3 regions of the Pseudoalteromonas sp. L21 genome follow, and region 1 is predicted to be linked to each of the others. Evidence: predicted binding sites of a transcription regulator. Region 1 holds the regulator's gene; each other region holds the start of a gene.
What was found. The regulator MetJ, encoded in region 1, represses methionine synthesis genes. The targets are predictions, from matches to a motif close to TAGACGTCTAGACGTCTA.
Positions count from the first base shown of each region.

Region 2: metK (methionine adenosyltransferase) is a predicted target of MetJ. The motif match lies at 3,070-3,087, and genes of this name have one in related genera.
Region 3: metA (homoserine O-succinyltransferase) is a predicted target of MetJ. The motif match lies at 2,470-2,487, and genes of this name have one in related genera.

Region 1 covers NZ_JAKKCV010000005.1:146,970-152,327, reverse strand. Annotated here, with positions in the region: gene rpmE (50S ribosomal protein L31) at 106-321, shown strand; gene L3V41_RS15160 (malic enzyme-like NAD(P)-binding protein) at 857-2,098, shown strand; gene metJ (met regulon transcriptional regulator MetJ) at 2,174-2,494, opposite strand; gene metB (cystathionine gamma-synthase) at 2,720-3,979, shown strand; gene metL (bifunctional aspartate kinase/homoserine dehydrogenase II) at 3,985-5,358, shown strand, end outside.
Region 2 covers NZ_JAKKCV010000001.1:786,309-791,666, reverse strand. Annotated here, with positions in the region: gene L3V41_RS03625 (CYTH and CHAD domain-containing protein) at 1-656, shown strand, start outside; gene L3V41_RS03620 (START domain-containing protein) at 691-1,308, shown strand; gene L3V41_RS03615 (diacylglycerol kinase) at 1,366-1,770, shown strand; gene metK (methionine adenosyltransferase) at 1,817-2,968, opposite strand; gene tkt (transketolase) at 3,235-5,226, shown strand.
Region 3 covers NZ_JAKKCV010000003.1:570,399-575,756, reverse strand. Annotated here, with positions in the region: gene L3V41_RS11440 (TlpA disulfide reductase family protein) at 24-515, opposite strand; gene ettA (energy-dependent translational throttle protein EttA) at 632-2,305, opposite strand; gene metA (homoserine O-succinyltransferase) at 2,552-3,499, shown strand; gene L3V41_RS11425 (homocysteine S-methyltransferase family protein) at 3,489-4,556, shown strand; gene metH (methionine synthase) at 4,566-5,358, shown strand, end outside.

The DNA.
Region 1 (5,358 bases):
AGAGCGTATTGGCCTATAAAATACGCGGCCTATTAATTGTATTAACGACGTATGGTGCCAGACTACGGGTTTGGAGAGCGATGCGGCCTTAACTAGAGGTTCCCTATGAAAGAAGGTATTCACCCTAAGTACGAAGCTATCACTGCAACTTGTTCATGTGGTAACAAATTCGAAACTAGCTCTACTTTATGTAAAGACATCCACTTAGACGTATGTTCTGAGTGTCACCCGTTTTACACTGGTAAGCAAAAGATTTTAGACACTGGCGGCCGTGTTGATCGTTTCAACAAGCGCTTCGGTGCACTTAGCAGCAAGAAGTAATGTCTGCTGTTTAGTTAAAAAAAGCACCTTAGGGTGCTTTTTTTATACCTGAAATTAACAAAGCATGATGTTAGACGCTATGCCGAACCTGCTGTTTTCACTCACTTCCCATATAACTATTTTTGCTTGTTATGCTCATTATGTCGCTAATTTTGCAGACAAAGTGCAATCCCTTCGCTATATTCTGAGATGTATAAATGATTCCAAAAGTTACAAAAAGTAATAAATTTAAATAACTTTGTAAGTAAATGCTGGCAATGTCGTCGAAATGGTCATTTGGAACTAATTTCGGCTATTTGCAGTGTTCGTGCATATAAAATACAAAAACAGGTGCTTAAAAGGTCATAAATAGGTGAATTTTTATGTCTGATTAATCGCAACTATGCACAGAAGTTGTGGGTAAATCCTTTAAAATTAAGCGATATAGCATATAACAGGATAGACCTGATAATACTTGGAATTTTTATACATTACAGGTATCGTACTGATGCAAGCTCTCTCACTTTTTAACTTTTTTGCAGGATACTATCGCGTTATGTCAGATTTCCGTGAACAAGCATTACATTACCACGCTCACCCCGTTCCAGGTAAAATTAGTGTTGAACTAACCAAGCCGGCCGAAACGGTTAACGATCTCGCTTTAGCTTATAGCCCAGGTGTGGCTGAACCAGTTCGTGAAATCGCTGCTGATCCAGCAAATGCCTACAAATATACTGGTAAAGGTAACATGGTTGCGGTGATTTCAAACGGTACCGCAATTTTAGGTTTGGGTAACTTAGGCCCTCTTGCATCAAAACCTGTCATGGAAGGTAAAGCATTACTATTCAAACGTTTTGCTGGCCTTGATTCAATCGATATTGAAGTAAAACATCGCACTACAGAAGATTTCATCAATACGGTTGCAAACATCGCTGATACGTTTGGCGGCATCAACCTAGAAGATATTAAAGCACCAGAATGTTTTGAAATTGAAAAAGCGCTTATCGAGCGCTGCGATATTCCAGTTTTCCACGATGACCAACATGGTACAGCTATTGTTACTGCTGCCGGTATGCTTAATGCCCTTGAAGTACAAGGTAAGGATATCGAAGATGCCATTATCGTATGTTTAGGAGCTGGTGCGGCAGCTGTTGCTTGTATGGAGCTGTTAATTAAGTGTGGTGCATTACGTGAGCATATCTATATGCTTGACCGTAAAGGTGTGATCCATACTCGCCGCGATGATTTAAACGAATATAAGCAGTTGTTTGCTAACAACACTGATAAACGTACATTACAAGACGTTATTGCTGATGCGGATGTATTTGTAGGTGTATCTGGGCCAGATTTATTGACGGCGGATGATTTAAAGCTAATGGCAGACAAGCCAGTGGTGTTTGCGTGTTCAAACCCAGATCCTGAGATTGCGCCAGAAGTTGCACACAGTGCGCGCAATGATTTAATTATGGCAACGGGTCGTTCAGATTTTCCTAACCAAGTAAATAACGTGCTTTGTTTCCCGTTTATTTTCCGCGGTGCGCTTGATGTGCGTGCAACGGCAATTAATGATGAAATGAAAATTGCAGCTGTGCATGCTATTCGTGGTATTGCCAAAGAGCCAGTACCAAGCGAAGTATTAACAGCGGCTGGCGTTGAATCACTTGAGTTTGGTGCCGAGTACATCATTCCGAAGCCAATGGACCCGCGTTTATTACCACGTATCGCGCGTGCTGTTGCAGAAGCGGCGGTTGAGTCGGGCGTTGCGCAAATCGAAATGCCAGAAGATTACATGCGTTAAATTTATTTACGCTAATAAAAAACTCAGCCTTAGCTGAGTTTTTTTATACCTGTGAATCGGCGTGTATCCGATGGCTCATTCAGAATCAAGTACAGGGATATCTAATCCCATTTCAAGCATGATCTTTTTCACTTCTTCAGGGACTTTTTCTGGGTTGTCTTTGCGTAAGTCGTCATCATTTGGTAATGGCTGACCTGTAAAAGCATGTAGAAAAGCTTCGCATAGAAGCTCACTATTTGTCGCATGTCGTAGGTTGTTGATCTGACGACGAGTGCGTTCATCTGTTAATACTTTTAGTACATTTAGCGGAATTGATACGGTAATCTTTTTAACTTGTTCTGATTTTTTACCGTGTTCTGCGTATGGGTGAATGTATTCACCGTTCCATTTAGCCATAAGTAATTTCGTTGCCTCGGTTATAAGTAGTTCACGCCTTTTTCACAGCGCAAAGATGCGGAAATTTTATCTCTTTAAAAAAGATAGTCAAATACTAGTTGTTTAGCCATCTAGTCGTGTAAATGTATAAACTTCTTTATGTCAGCCACAAATGCTTTGACTTCTCATAATTGATCATCTAACCTTTTAGACGTCTAAACATCCAATTAATGAGTAGGTGATGAAATGAGTGAAAAAAATAAAGCGACGATAGCTGTTCGTCATGGTATCGAAGCTGACAAACATCATGGTGCTGTCGTTCCACCTATCTATTTATCAACCACCTATTCATTTGCTGATTTTGATACTAAACGTCAGTATGACTACGGACGCAGTGGTAATCCGAATCGTGATATTTTGGCTGAAACACTGGCTGAACTTGAAGGCGGTGCAAAAGGCATTATTACAGCAACGGGTATGTCTGCGGTGCATTTAGCAACACAGCTTTTAAATAGTGACGACACTTTAGTGATCCCGCATGACTGCTATGGTGGCAGTTACCGTTTATTCACATCATTAGAAAAGCGCGGGTTATTGAAGCTAAAAGTGTTAGATTTAACCAACAGTGAAAATCATCAAGAAATTTTAGCAATCAAACCAAAGCTTATCTGGATAGAGACACCCAGTAATCCAATTTTGCGTTTAACTGATATTAAAGCGATCACCTCAATTGCTAAGCAATGTGGAGCTTTAGTTGCTGCCGATAATACGTTCTTATCACCAGCACTCCAAAATCCAATTCAGTTTGGTGTAGATATCGTCGTACATTCAACGACTAAGTATATTAATGGCCACTCAGATGTAGTAGGTGGTGCAGTGATTGCCGCAACACAAGAGCTTGGTGATGAACTAGCTTGGTGGGCAAATAACATTGGTATTACCGGTGCACCATTCGATAGTTATTTAACCCTTCGTGGTTTGCGAACATTAAATGTGCGCTTAAAACAACACCAAGAGAATGCGTTTGCAATCGCTCAGTATTTAGAAAATTCGCCTTTTGTTAGTCAGGTTTATTACCCTGGTCTTGCTTCTCATCCTCAGCATGAGCTCGCTAAAGCGCAGCAACGTGGCTTTGGTGGTATGGTTAGCTTTGATATTAAAGGTGATATTAATGACGCTGCTGCGTTTTTAACAAGCTTAAAAGAGTTTAGCCTTGCAGAGTCATTGGGTGGGGTTGAGAGCCTTATTTGCCATCCTGCGACAATGACTCATGCTGGCATGGATCCTAAAGCACGCCTTGAGGCAGGTGTGGGCGATACACTCATTCGTATTTCTGTCGGTATTGAAGATATTAACGACTTAATTGCTGATCTGGAACGTGTTTTCAATCAAGTTAAACCAGGCGAAGGCTTACAAGCGGGCCAACCTAAAGCCGCTCAAGTACAGCCAACTAATCAGCAAAATACATCGTTTAAGTTAACGCCTGCACATACGGCATTGTGGTAGAAGAAATGGTTAATATTGTTCATAAATTTGGTGGCTCAAGCCTAAGCTCAGCCGAGCGGTATCAAGCAGTTGCGAACATTGTGTTGGCAAACACTGAGCTAGGCGATTGTGTTGTTGTATCAGCCTCTGGGAAAACGACAGACACACTTGTAAAGCTCTGGCAGAGCTATCAACAAAATGATAATCAAGCTGTGAGTGATATTTTATTGCTTATTGATAATAATCAGCGTGCACTAATCGAGCAGCTATTAGTGTCGCAGAGTAAGCAACATGCATTAGCTAAACTAAAAGATGAATTAGCATCACTGACAGCGTTAATTGCCCAGCAACAACTACATGAAGCACCTTTACTTGCTCATGGTGAGGTTTGGTCTGCTCGGTTACTTGCAGCCTATTTAAATCAACTCGGTTTAGAATCTAAAGATGTTGATGCAAGACAGCTCTTTACTTTGCATGATGGCCAATTGTTGCATCAAAAAAATCAGCAAAGTTGCAGTGAGTTAATCAACCATAACCAGATCAATGTTGTGACGGGGTTTATTGCCGCTGATTGCCAAGGCAATACCGTAACCCTAGGGCGCAATGGCAGTGACTATAGTGCCACACTACTGGCTAGTTATACCTTTGCAAAGCAAGTTTCAATTTGGACTGATACACAAGGTGTATTTAGTACAGATCCTCGCAAAGTTAAAAATGCTGTTAAGTATAACAAGGTATGCCGTGAACAAGCGAATTTGTTAGCCCGTTTAGGTAACCCTGTATTGCATGCTAAGACATTGTCGCCGCTAAAAGGTAGCGACATTAAACTCGTTGTAAGAAGCAGCTTTGACTGTGAGGCAAGCCCAACAGAGGTTGTAAAAGAGGGGTACAGTAAAGCTAAACGTTTTATTACGACCCTTGATAACATTGACTTGCTTCGTATTGATAAATTAAGTAGTGGCGAAGTGGGTGAATTGAGCCAGTTGATTCAGCATAGCCTGCATCACTTTGTAAAAGCCGGCGATACCTATCTGTTAGTGCCAGGCTCGTGTACACATCAAGTTGTAAGTTACCTTGCAGGGCGTGCCAATATTGTTGAGTCTAATTTAAGTGGTTGTGCGGTGGTAGCGCCAAGTAGTGATATTAGCTCACTCGCAGAGCAAACAACGGCGTTATTAAAAGAGCAAAGTATCAACACACGCTTTGTACAGCAAGATGAAAACTACGTATTAGTTTTAAAAGACCAAGCGATTGATAGTGACGTGCTGACCTTACTACACGACAAGTTAATTAATAAAGGCCAAGAGTTGGCTGTGATTGTTGCTGGGCTGGGTAATGTTGGGGAGGTGTTTCTTTCACAACTACAAGCGCAGCTAAAACGCCTTTCAGAACACTATGAA
Region 2 (5,358 bases), on a different contig from region 1:
AATGGCTTTTAAGTGAGCTTGCTTGGGTTGAAAATGCTATACAGCTAAAAACCTATACTTCGAAGCGACATGCCTATTACAAAAAGATTAATAGCGCCCCTGAGCTGACTCAAGTCATCAACGATTTAAAAGAATTACAGCCAAGTATTGAAGATGTACAAGAGCTGTTTCACAGCAAGCGATACAACCGTTTGTTGTTGCAACTTACAACATGGTTAATTGAAAAACAGTGGCGTAAATCATGGGGCCAAGCGGAGTTTCAAGCCGCAGAAAAACCGGTTGCTGAAATCGCTAAGCGTTTATTTGCCAAAGATTGGCACGATATGCACGAGCTTATTCCTGAGCAGCAAGTGTTTACGGACAAAGACTATTTATCACTTAGAACCCGTCTTGAAAATTCACTATTAAGTGGTAACTGCTTGGGTGCGCTATTTAATACTGATGACAGAAATGAGTTTCGAATTCCATGGTTAGATATCTCTCATGGTATTTATGAGCTTAGTACACTTGAGTATTTAAAACAGCTATGTGCAGGTCAAGATGATGAAGAGCTTGCTAAAATTCAGGCTTGGTTAGATCAGAAATCTGATTTTTTGGTCAGTGCAATGGAGCAAAGCCGTCACGCGTCTTTCAATACTGATCCATATTGGTTGTAAGCCTGTGCCTGTTTGCCTATGGATAGGGTTAGCGGTGTTGAGTATATCGGCATTTGCTAACTCAAGCGAATGGCAAACTTACAAACAGCAAGATGGCATAAACGTCACTTACAAAACGCATCAAAACGGTATTATAGAAATAAACGCCTCGGTGCTGGTAAAAAATGCGAAAGCCGATGACTTTATGGCGCTATTGAGCGATACCGACAATGCACCTAACTGGCTCGAAAATGTGAAAAGTGTCACCTTAATGGAGCGTTTAAGCCCTTCTGAAACGCTTGTACACACTCACTTTAATTCCCCTTGGCCTGTTTCAGATCGCGATTTGGTTAGCTACTCGTGTTACCACCGCCTGAGTGAGCACAAAACAGAGCTTAAAATTATTAGTCAGCCCTATGCAAAACCGGCAGTAAATGGCGTCGTGCGTATTAAAGATTTAACCGCTTTTTGGCGTTTAACACACCAGCAAAATGACTTACTGGTTAGCCATCAAGCTTATGCAGACCCCGCGGGTTCTATTCCACATTGGTTGAGTAACAAGGTATCATTAAAAAGTGTGTTTAAGACCTTACAGTCACTACGTAAGGAACTCCACTATAATCGGTTTACGCGCCTAAACACATCAAGCGTGCCTGGGAAGTGTGCTTCTTAAAGGCAGATTATTAATACATAAATACCTTTTATTAGTCTATTTAGTCGTAGGAAGAAAATGAAAGAGCCAAAAATTCCCTTGGTAAACAAACCAAATGGTATTGGGGTAGGGCGTGTTTTAAAAGCCACCAAATGCTCAATCAAAGGCTTTAAAGCTGCTTTTAAAGAAGAATCTGCATTTCGCACTGAAACCTATTTAGGTCTGATATTATTTCCGTTATCAGTGTTGCTTGCCCAATCATTAAGCCATTGGCTGATGTTATTTATTCCTTATTTATTATTGTTGATAGTTGAGCTACTCAACTCAGCAATAGAGGCGCTGACTGATAGAGTCGGTATTGAGTACCATGTATTGTCGGGACGAGCTAAAGATATGGCCTCAGCGGCAGTGACGTTGGCATTAATTATTTTGCTACTGGTTTGGGCAGTGGCAATTTATGAAAAGATAATGATGCAGTTTTAAACAAAAAAGCGCCAAATGAAGGCGCTTTTTCATCTTATATAACCTATTACAGGCCAGCAGCTGCGCGAAGTGCGTCTGCTTTGTCTGTGCGCTCCCAAGGGAACTCTTCACGACCGAAGTGACCGTAAGCCGCTGTCGGTTGATAAATAGGACGCTCAAGGTCAAGCATTTGGATTAAGCCATATGGGCGAAGGTCAAAGTGCTCACGTACTAATTCGATTAGACGCGCTTCTTCTAATTTACCTGTACCAAATGTCTCGATGCTGATAGATGTTGGCTCTGCAACACCGATAGCGTAAGAAACTTGTAGCTCACACTTGTCAGCAAGGCCAGCAGCAACCACGTTTTTAGCAACGTAACGTGCAGCGTATGCAGCTGAACGGTCAACTTTTGATGGATCTTTACCAGAGAAAGCACCACCACCGTGACGAGCCATACCACCATAAGTATCAACGATGATTTTACGACCTGTCAGACCACAGTCACCCATTGGGCCACCGATTACGAAACGGCCAGTTGGGTTGATGAAAAACTTAGTCGCGCTTGAGATAAGCTCAGCTGGAAGAACTGGCTTAATAATCGTTTCCATTACCGCTTCAACTAAGTCGTTTTGTGAGATTGAATCACAGTGTTGAGTTGAAAGAACAACGGCATCAATACCAACAGGCTTGCCATTTTCGTATGCAAACGTCACTTGAGATTTTGCATCTGGGCGTAACCAGTTAAGTTCACCGCTTTTACGAACCTCAGCTTGACGCTGAACTAAACGGTGTGAATACGTGATAGGTGCAGGCATTAACACGTCAGTTTCGTTACATGCATAACCAAACATTAAACCTTGGTCACCAGCGCCTTGCTCTTCAGGGCGAGCACGGTCAACACCTTGGTTGATATCTGGAGATTGTTTACCGATTGTGTTTAGGATTGCACACGAGTCAGCATCGAATCCCATGTCTGAGTGTGTGTAACCGATTTCACGTACTGTTTTACGTGTGATTTCTTCGATATCAACCCAAGCGCTAGTCGTGATTTCACCACCCACCATCACCATACCGGTTTTAACGTAAGTCTCACATGCAACACGGGCATGAGAATCTTGCTCTAAAATAGCATCTAGAACCGCGTCAGAGATTTGGTCCGCGATTTTATCCGGATGACCTTCAGAAACTGATTCAGAAGTAAATAAATGTTTTGCCATTGTATTTCTGCTCACAAATATTGCGCTTCACATACGTCGGTAATAGCGCTAAAAAATTAAGGGGCGTATTTTATCTAAAACAAATATGTTTGCATAGTAATTTTACGCCTAGACGTCTATTTAAAATTACTAATAACATTTCGTTCTTAATAAACAGTAATAATAGGTGCATTTAATACGGATTTTTAATTGCACTGTACCCTTACATTAAGTAAGAATGGTGCCTTACACACAACCAGCGCAAATACATAAAGGTAGGAGAATTCATGCCATCACGCAAAGAACTTGCAAATGCTATTCGCGTCTTATCAATGGACGCAGTACAACAGGCCAAATCTGGTCACCCTGGCGCCCCTATGGGCATGGCAGATATCGCAGAAGTACTATGGCGCGATTATCTAAAGCACAACCCAACGAATCCAGAGTGGGCAGACCGCGATCGATTTATTCTTTCAAATGGTCACGGTTCAATGCTGATCTATTCTCTTCTACATTTAAGTGGTTATGATCTGCCGTTAGAAGAAATTAAAAATTTCCGTCAAATGCACTCAAAAACACCAGGCCACCCAGAATATGGGTATGCACCAGGTATTGAGACCACTACGGGCCCATTAGGTCAAGGGATCACAAATGCGGTTGGTATGGCGATTGCCGAAAAAGCACTTGCTGCACAGTTTAACCGTGAAGGTCACGATATTGTTGACCACTTCACCTATGCGTTCATGGGCGACGGCTGTTTAATGGAAGGTATTTCACACGAAGCCTGTTCATTAGCGGGTACATTAGGTCTAGGTAAACTAGTTGCGTTTTGGGATGACAACGGCATCTCAATTGATGGTGAAGTGGAAGGTTGGTTCAGCGATGACACGCCAGCGCGCTTCAAAGCATACGGTTGGCACGTAGTAAGCGATGTAGATGGGCACGATCCTGATGCAATTCGCGCCGCTATCGAAGAAGCGCGTAGTATCACCGATAAACCATCACTTATTTGTTGTAAAACAGTGATTGGCTACGGTTCACCGAATAAATCAGGTAGCCATGACTGTCACGGTGCGCCACTCGGTGAAGATGAAATCACAGCATCTCGTGAGTTCCTAGGTTGGACTGGCGAAGCATTTGAAATCCCAGCTGATATTTACAGCGAATGGGATGGCAAAGAAAAAGGTAAGCAACTAGAAGCAAGCTGGGACGAAAAATTTGCTGCTTACGCAAGTGCACACCCTGAACTTGCTGCTGAGTTTAAACGCCGTACAAAAGGTGAATTACCAGCTGATTGGGCTGAAAAGTCACAAGCTTACATCGAAGAGCTGCAAGCAAACCCAGCAAATCCAGCAACACGTAAAGCATCACAAAATGCATTAAACGCATTTGGTCCGTTATTACCAGAATTCATGGGTGGCTCTGCTGACCTTGCGGGTTCTAACTTAACACTTTGGGATGGCTCAAAAGGCTTAGAAGCAAACGATGCAAGTGGTAACTACATTTTCTACGGTGTACGTGAATTTGGTATGTCGGCAATTATGAACGGTATTGCACTGCACAAAGGCTTTATTCCTTATGGCGCTACATTCTTAATGTTTATGGAATACGCTCGTAACGCAGTACGTATGGCGGCATTGATGAAGCAGCCAAGCATCTTCGTTTATACGCACGATTCAATCGGTCTAGGTGAAGATGGTCCGACGCACCAACCGGTAGAGCAAATTGCTAGCATGCGTTTAACGCCAAACCTTGTTAACTGGCGTCCATGTGACCAAGTTGAGTCTGCGATTGCATGGCAACAAGCGATTGAGCGTAAAGACGGCCCAACATCACTGATTTTCACTCGTCAAGGCCTTGAGCAACAAACGCGTACTGCACAGCAATTAAGCGACGTGAAAAAAGGGGGTTACGTACTTAGCTGTGACGGTGAGCCAGAGCTTATCCTTATCGCAACAGGTTCTGAAGTACAGCTTGCACAAGATGCAGCAACAGAGCTACGTTCACAAGGTAAAAAAGTACGCGTTGTCTCTATGCCTTCAACTGATTTATTTGATGAGCAAGACGCTGCATATAAAGAAAGCGTACTACCAGCAAGCGTAACACGCCGCGTAGCAATCGAAGCGGGCATCGCAGACTACTGGTATAAATATGTAGGCCTAAATGGCGCAGTAGTCGGTATGACCACCTTTGGTGAGTCAGCTCCTGCAGGCGAGCTATTCAAGCACTTTGGTTTCACTGTTGAAAACGTCGTAAACAAAGCAAACGCTTTGTTTTAAGCTTTAGCCGCTAAAATTTAAAAGCCCGCGCTGTATCACCACAGCGCGGGCTTTTTTATGGCGGTTTGGTGAGCGAAGTGAAATCCAAACAGACTCGAAGCTGTCAGTTTTAGCTGCAAGCCTTAAGTTTTA
Region 3 (5,358 bases), on a different contig from region 1:
CGATGCATCAGCTTAGAGTATAGTCAATCACTCACGAGTTTGGCGGCATAGTCATGAAGTTTTTTATCGTCAGGGTCTGATGTGGTGGTTAGCCAAACAACTTGGCCTTGTTTATTGATAAAAAGCGTTGTGGGTGTTCCTTTTACGCCAAGTTGTTGCGCAATCAGATCTGCTTTTATTGCTGTTTTAAAATGATGCCCTCTGTTTATTAAAGATTGTTGAGGTGTTGCATCATCGTCTTCACGAAAGCTAACACCTATCACGCGAAAGCCGTGACGTTTATATTTTTGATGAATTTTCTCAAGCCCCGGTTGAAGCTTTTTACAGTATGGGCACCACGTTGCCCAAAAGTGAAGAATATAAGGCGTGCCAAGTAATTCAGCCGTTTTAAGCTGGCTCCCATCAGCCATTTCAAGCGTGAGAGGAGGAAGTTGAATGAGGTTTTCCTGTTCAGATGCAATGGTGCTATTTATAAAGCATGAGAAGAGTAGAATAAGTGCTAGCAGGTGTTTCATGAGATTAGTTCTTTTTTAAAGTTGGTACTTTAATAAGAACTAAATGCAAACATTTTTCTTTCAAAATAAAAAGCCCTGCGTGTGCAGGGCTCTGATAATGATAGCTTAAGTATCAATTAACCTATTTTTTTGTATTTAATACGCTTAGGTTGCGCCGCTTCTGCGCCTAAGGTTTTCTTCAACCACTCTTCGTATTCTGTGTAGTTACCATCGAAGAAGTTAATTTGGCCTTCGTCACGGTAATCAAGAATATGTGTAGCAATACGGTCAAGGAACCAACGGTCATGCGAGATACACATTACACAGCCTGGGAACTCTAAAATAGCGTTCTCAAGTGCACGTAGTGTTTCAACGTCTAGGTCATTGGTTGGCTCATCCAGTAGTAATACGTTACCACCTGCTTTTAATAGCTTAGCTAGGTGTAAACGGTTGCGCTCACCGCCTGATAAGTCTTTAACGAATTTTTGTTGGTCGTTACCTTTGAAGTTAAAGCGACCAACATAGGCGCGGCTTGGGAATTCAAAGTTACCAATTTTTAATACGTCTTGGCCGTTAGAGATTTCTTGGAAAACCGTGTTGCTCTCGTCCATGTCGCCACGGAACTGATCAACGGTTGCAAGTTCAACCGTGTCACCAACAAGGATCTCGCCGCTATCTGGCGTTTCTTCACCGCTTAGCATTTTGAATAGGGTTGATTTACCCGCACCATTGGCACCGATGATACCTACGATAGCGCCTTTAGGCATTGCAAAGTTTAAGTCATCGATTAATACGCGATCGCCAAAGCTCTTCTTCAGGCCTTTCACTTCGATAACTTGGTCACCTAAGCGTGGACCCGGTGGAATGAATAGTTCATTCGTTTCGTTACGCTTTTGGTAATCGTTTTGCTGAAGCTCAGAGAACTGTGCCATACGTGCTTTAGACTTAGCTTGACGGCCTTTCGGGTTTGAACGAACCCATTCAAGTTCTTGTGCGATTGATTTTTGACGTGCTTTTTCAGATTTCTGTTCTTGTTGTAAACGTAAATCTTTTTGCTCAAGCCACGATGAGTAGTTACCTTCCCAAGGAATACCTTCACCACGGTCAAGCTCTAAAATCCAACCTGCTACGTTATCTAAGAAGTAACGGTCGTGGGTTACAGCAACCACAGTACCTTCGTAGTCGTGTAAGAAGCGTTCTAACCAAGCAACTGACTCAGCGTCTAAGTGGTTGGTCGGTTCGTCAAGAATAAGCATATCTGGTTTTTCAAGTAGTAAACGACAGATCGCAACACGGCGACGCTCACCACCCGAAAGGTGTTCAATTTTTGCATCCCAAGGTGGTAGGCGTAATGCATCAGCTGCACGCTCTAACACGTTGTCGATATTGTGACCATCGTGTGCTTGGATGATAGCTTCAAGTTCACCTTGCTCTTTCGCAAGTGCATCGAAGTCAGCACCGTCCATTGCATACTCGTTGTATACTTCATCAAGACGATTAAGTGCATTTTTAACTTCGCTTACTGCTTCTTCTACTGTTTCGCGAACTGTTTTGTTCTCGTCTAGCACTGGTTCTTGCGGTAAGTAACCGATTTTAGTACCTGGTTGAGGGCGAGCTTCACCTTCAAAGTCTTGGTCAACACCAGCCATAATGCGAAGTAACGTTGATTTACCTGCACCGTTTAGGCCTAGCACACCAATTTTTGCGCCTGGGAAAAAGTGTAAAGAAATATCTTTTAAGATAGTGCGCTTAGGTGGCACAACCTTAGAAACTCGACTCATCGAGAATATAAACTTATCTGGTAACACCATGAAAGGAGCCTTCAATTTATAAGAAAAATTAACAGCAAGTATTGTATACCCAAACTACCTCAAAATACAGAATTCAGCGTTTATGATAGGCTTAATATCAAGGTGTTATTTACTCAAAGAGTCATACATTTTAATTAATGACCACTCAGAAATATCACTTCATTTGGACATCTAAACATCTAGAGGTTGAAATTTCTAACTATCCGTTCATAATTAGCAGTCAGATAAGTATGCTCGGAGCCAGCTATGCCCATTACAGTAAAAGATGAATTGCCTGCTATTGCAAAGTTACGTCAAGAAAACGTGTTTGTAATGCCAAAAAGTCGCGCGAAAACGCAAGAAATACGCCCAATGCGTTTGGCCATCTTAAACTTAATGCCAAACAAAGTTGAAACCGAAGTGCAGTTTATTCGTTTGCTCGCTAACTCACCGCTGCAAGTTAATGTTGAGCTGTTGCGCTTAGATACTCACCGCACCAGTAGTAACTCTGAGCAGCACATGGATACGTTTTATCGTTATTTTTCAGAAGTGAAAGATAATAACTACGATGCCATGATTATCACTGGGGCGCCGCTTGCTCATTTAGAGTATGACGAAGTTGCTTACTGGGACGAGCTAAAAGTTATTTTAGATTGGGCAGAGCAACATGTTACGTCTACGCTGTTTTCGTGTTGGGCGGCCCATGCGGGTCTATATCATCACTATGGCCTTAAGCGTGAACTTAAACCAAATAAACTGAGCGGGGTATTTACCCATAAAAGTTACTTTGACCATGCAGCACTTACCCGTGGTTTTGATGATACCTTTTTAGTGCCACACTCTCGCTATGGTCATATTGATATCGACAAGATCACTGCCTGCGACGAGCTCGTAGTGTTAGCTGGTTCTGAGCGAGTAGGTGCCTACTTAATTAAAAATAAATCAGGCAGCCAAGTGTATATTACAGGCCATCCAGAGTACGATGCGCATACCTTAAAAGGGGAGTATTTGCGTGACCAAGAAAAATCAGCGGATGCGCCTAAGCCAGAAAACTACTTCCCTGACGATAACCCAGATAACGAACCGTCGAAAACGTGGCAAAGTCATGCCTTTTTATTGTTTTCGAATTGGTTAAACTATTATGTGTACCAAACTACACCGTATGATATTAATTTAGTTAGCCAAGATGTAAGGACTAACAACTATGCCGAGTAATGCAGTGAATAAACGCGAACAATTAACCGAGGCGCTTAAACAGCGAATTTTAATCCTCGATGGCGCGATGGGCACCATGATCCAAGAACATAAATTAGAAGAACAGGATTATCGCGGTGAGCGCTTTAAAGACTGGCATGTACTTATTAAAGGCAATAACGATTTATTAAGTCTAACTCAGCCAAAAATCATTGCTGATATTCACCGTGCTTACTTAGAAGCCGGTGCCGATATCATCGAAACGAATACCTTTAATGCCACGACTATTTCGATGGAAGATTACGATATGGCGAGTCTTAGCCGCGAAATCAACCTCGAGTCAGCGAAACTTGCACGCGGTGTGTGTGATGAGTTTGAAGCAAAAAATCCAAGCAAACCGCGTTATGTAGCCGGTGTACTTGGGCCAACGTCAAAAACCTGTTCGATTTCACCAGATGTAAATGACCCAGGTTATCGTAATATCAACTTTGATAAGCTGGTGGCTGCGTATGTTGAGTCAACACTTGCACTTATGGAAGGCGGTGCAGACCTTATTTTGATTGAAACTATCTTTGATACGCTAAATGCAAAAGCGGCTTCGTTTGCCGTAGAGGAAGCCTTCGAGCAAGCTGGCCGCAGTTTACCTGTGATGATCTCAGGCACCATTACCGATGCCTCTGGTCGTACTTTATCAGGACAAACCACCGAAGCATTTTATAACTCAATTCGCCATATTAAACCGCTCTCAATCGGCCTTAACTGCGCCCTTGGCCCTGACTTACTGCGTCAATATGTTGAAGAGCTATCGCGCGTTTGTGAAACCTTTACCTCGGTGCATCCAAATGCGGGTTTACCGAATGAGTTTGGTGAATATGATTTAGAAGCCCCTGAGATGGCCAAAGAAATTATCGATTGGGGCAAGTCTGGCTTTATTAATATTGTAGGTGGTTGTTGTGGCACGACACCGGCTCATATTAAGGCGTTTGCGAAAGGCCTTGAAGGTGTTAAACCGCGCCAATTGCCAGAGCTTGAAGTGCGTATGCGCTTATCGGGCCTTGAAGCGTGTAACTTAAACTAGGAAACCGACATGACTGACCAAATTGCTGTATTTACTAACGTCGGTGAGCGTACCAATGTAACAGGCTCGGCTAAGTTTAAACGCTTAATCATGGAAGAAGATTACGAGACTGCCCTCGATGTTGCCCGTGAACAAGTAGAAAATGGTGCGCAAGTGATTGATATCAATATGGATGAAGCCATGTTGGATTCGAAAGCTGCGATGGTAAAGTTTTTAAATTTAATTGCATCAGAGCCTGATATCTCAAAAGTACCTATTATGGTCGACTCATCGAAATGGGAGGTGATTGAAGCAGGCTTAAAATGTATTCAAGGTAAGGCCATTGTTAACTCAATTTCACTTAAGGAAGGTGAAGAGCCGTTTATTCGCCAAGCTAAGCTAATTAAGCGCTTTGGTGCAGCTGCGGTGGTTATGGCGTTTGATGAAACCGGTCAAGCTGAAACCGCTGATCGTAAGTTCGAGATTTGTCAGCGTAGCTACAAAATTCTTGTTGAAGATATTGGCTTTCCGCCAGAAGACATTATTTTTGACCCGAACATTTTTGCTGTCGCAACGGGCATTGAAGAGCACGATAACTACGCGGTTGAGTTTATTGAAGGTACGCGTCGAATTAAGCAAGGCTTAGCGCATTGTAAAGTGTCGGGCGGTGTATCGAATGTGTCGTTCTCGTTTCGTGGTAACAACCCAGTACGTGAAGCGATTCACTCAGTGTTTTTATATCACGCGATTAAAGCGGGTATGGATATGGGCATTGTAAATGCTGGCCAATTAGCGGTTTACGACGATATCCCCGAAGAGCTGC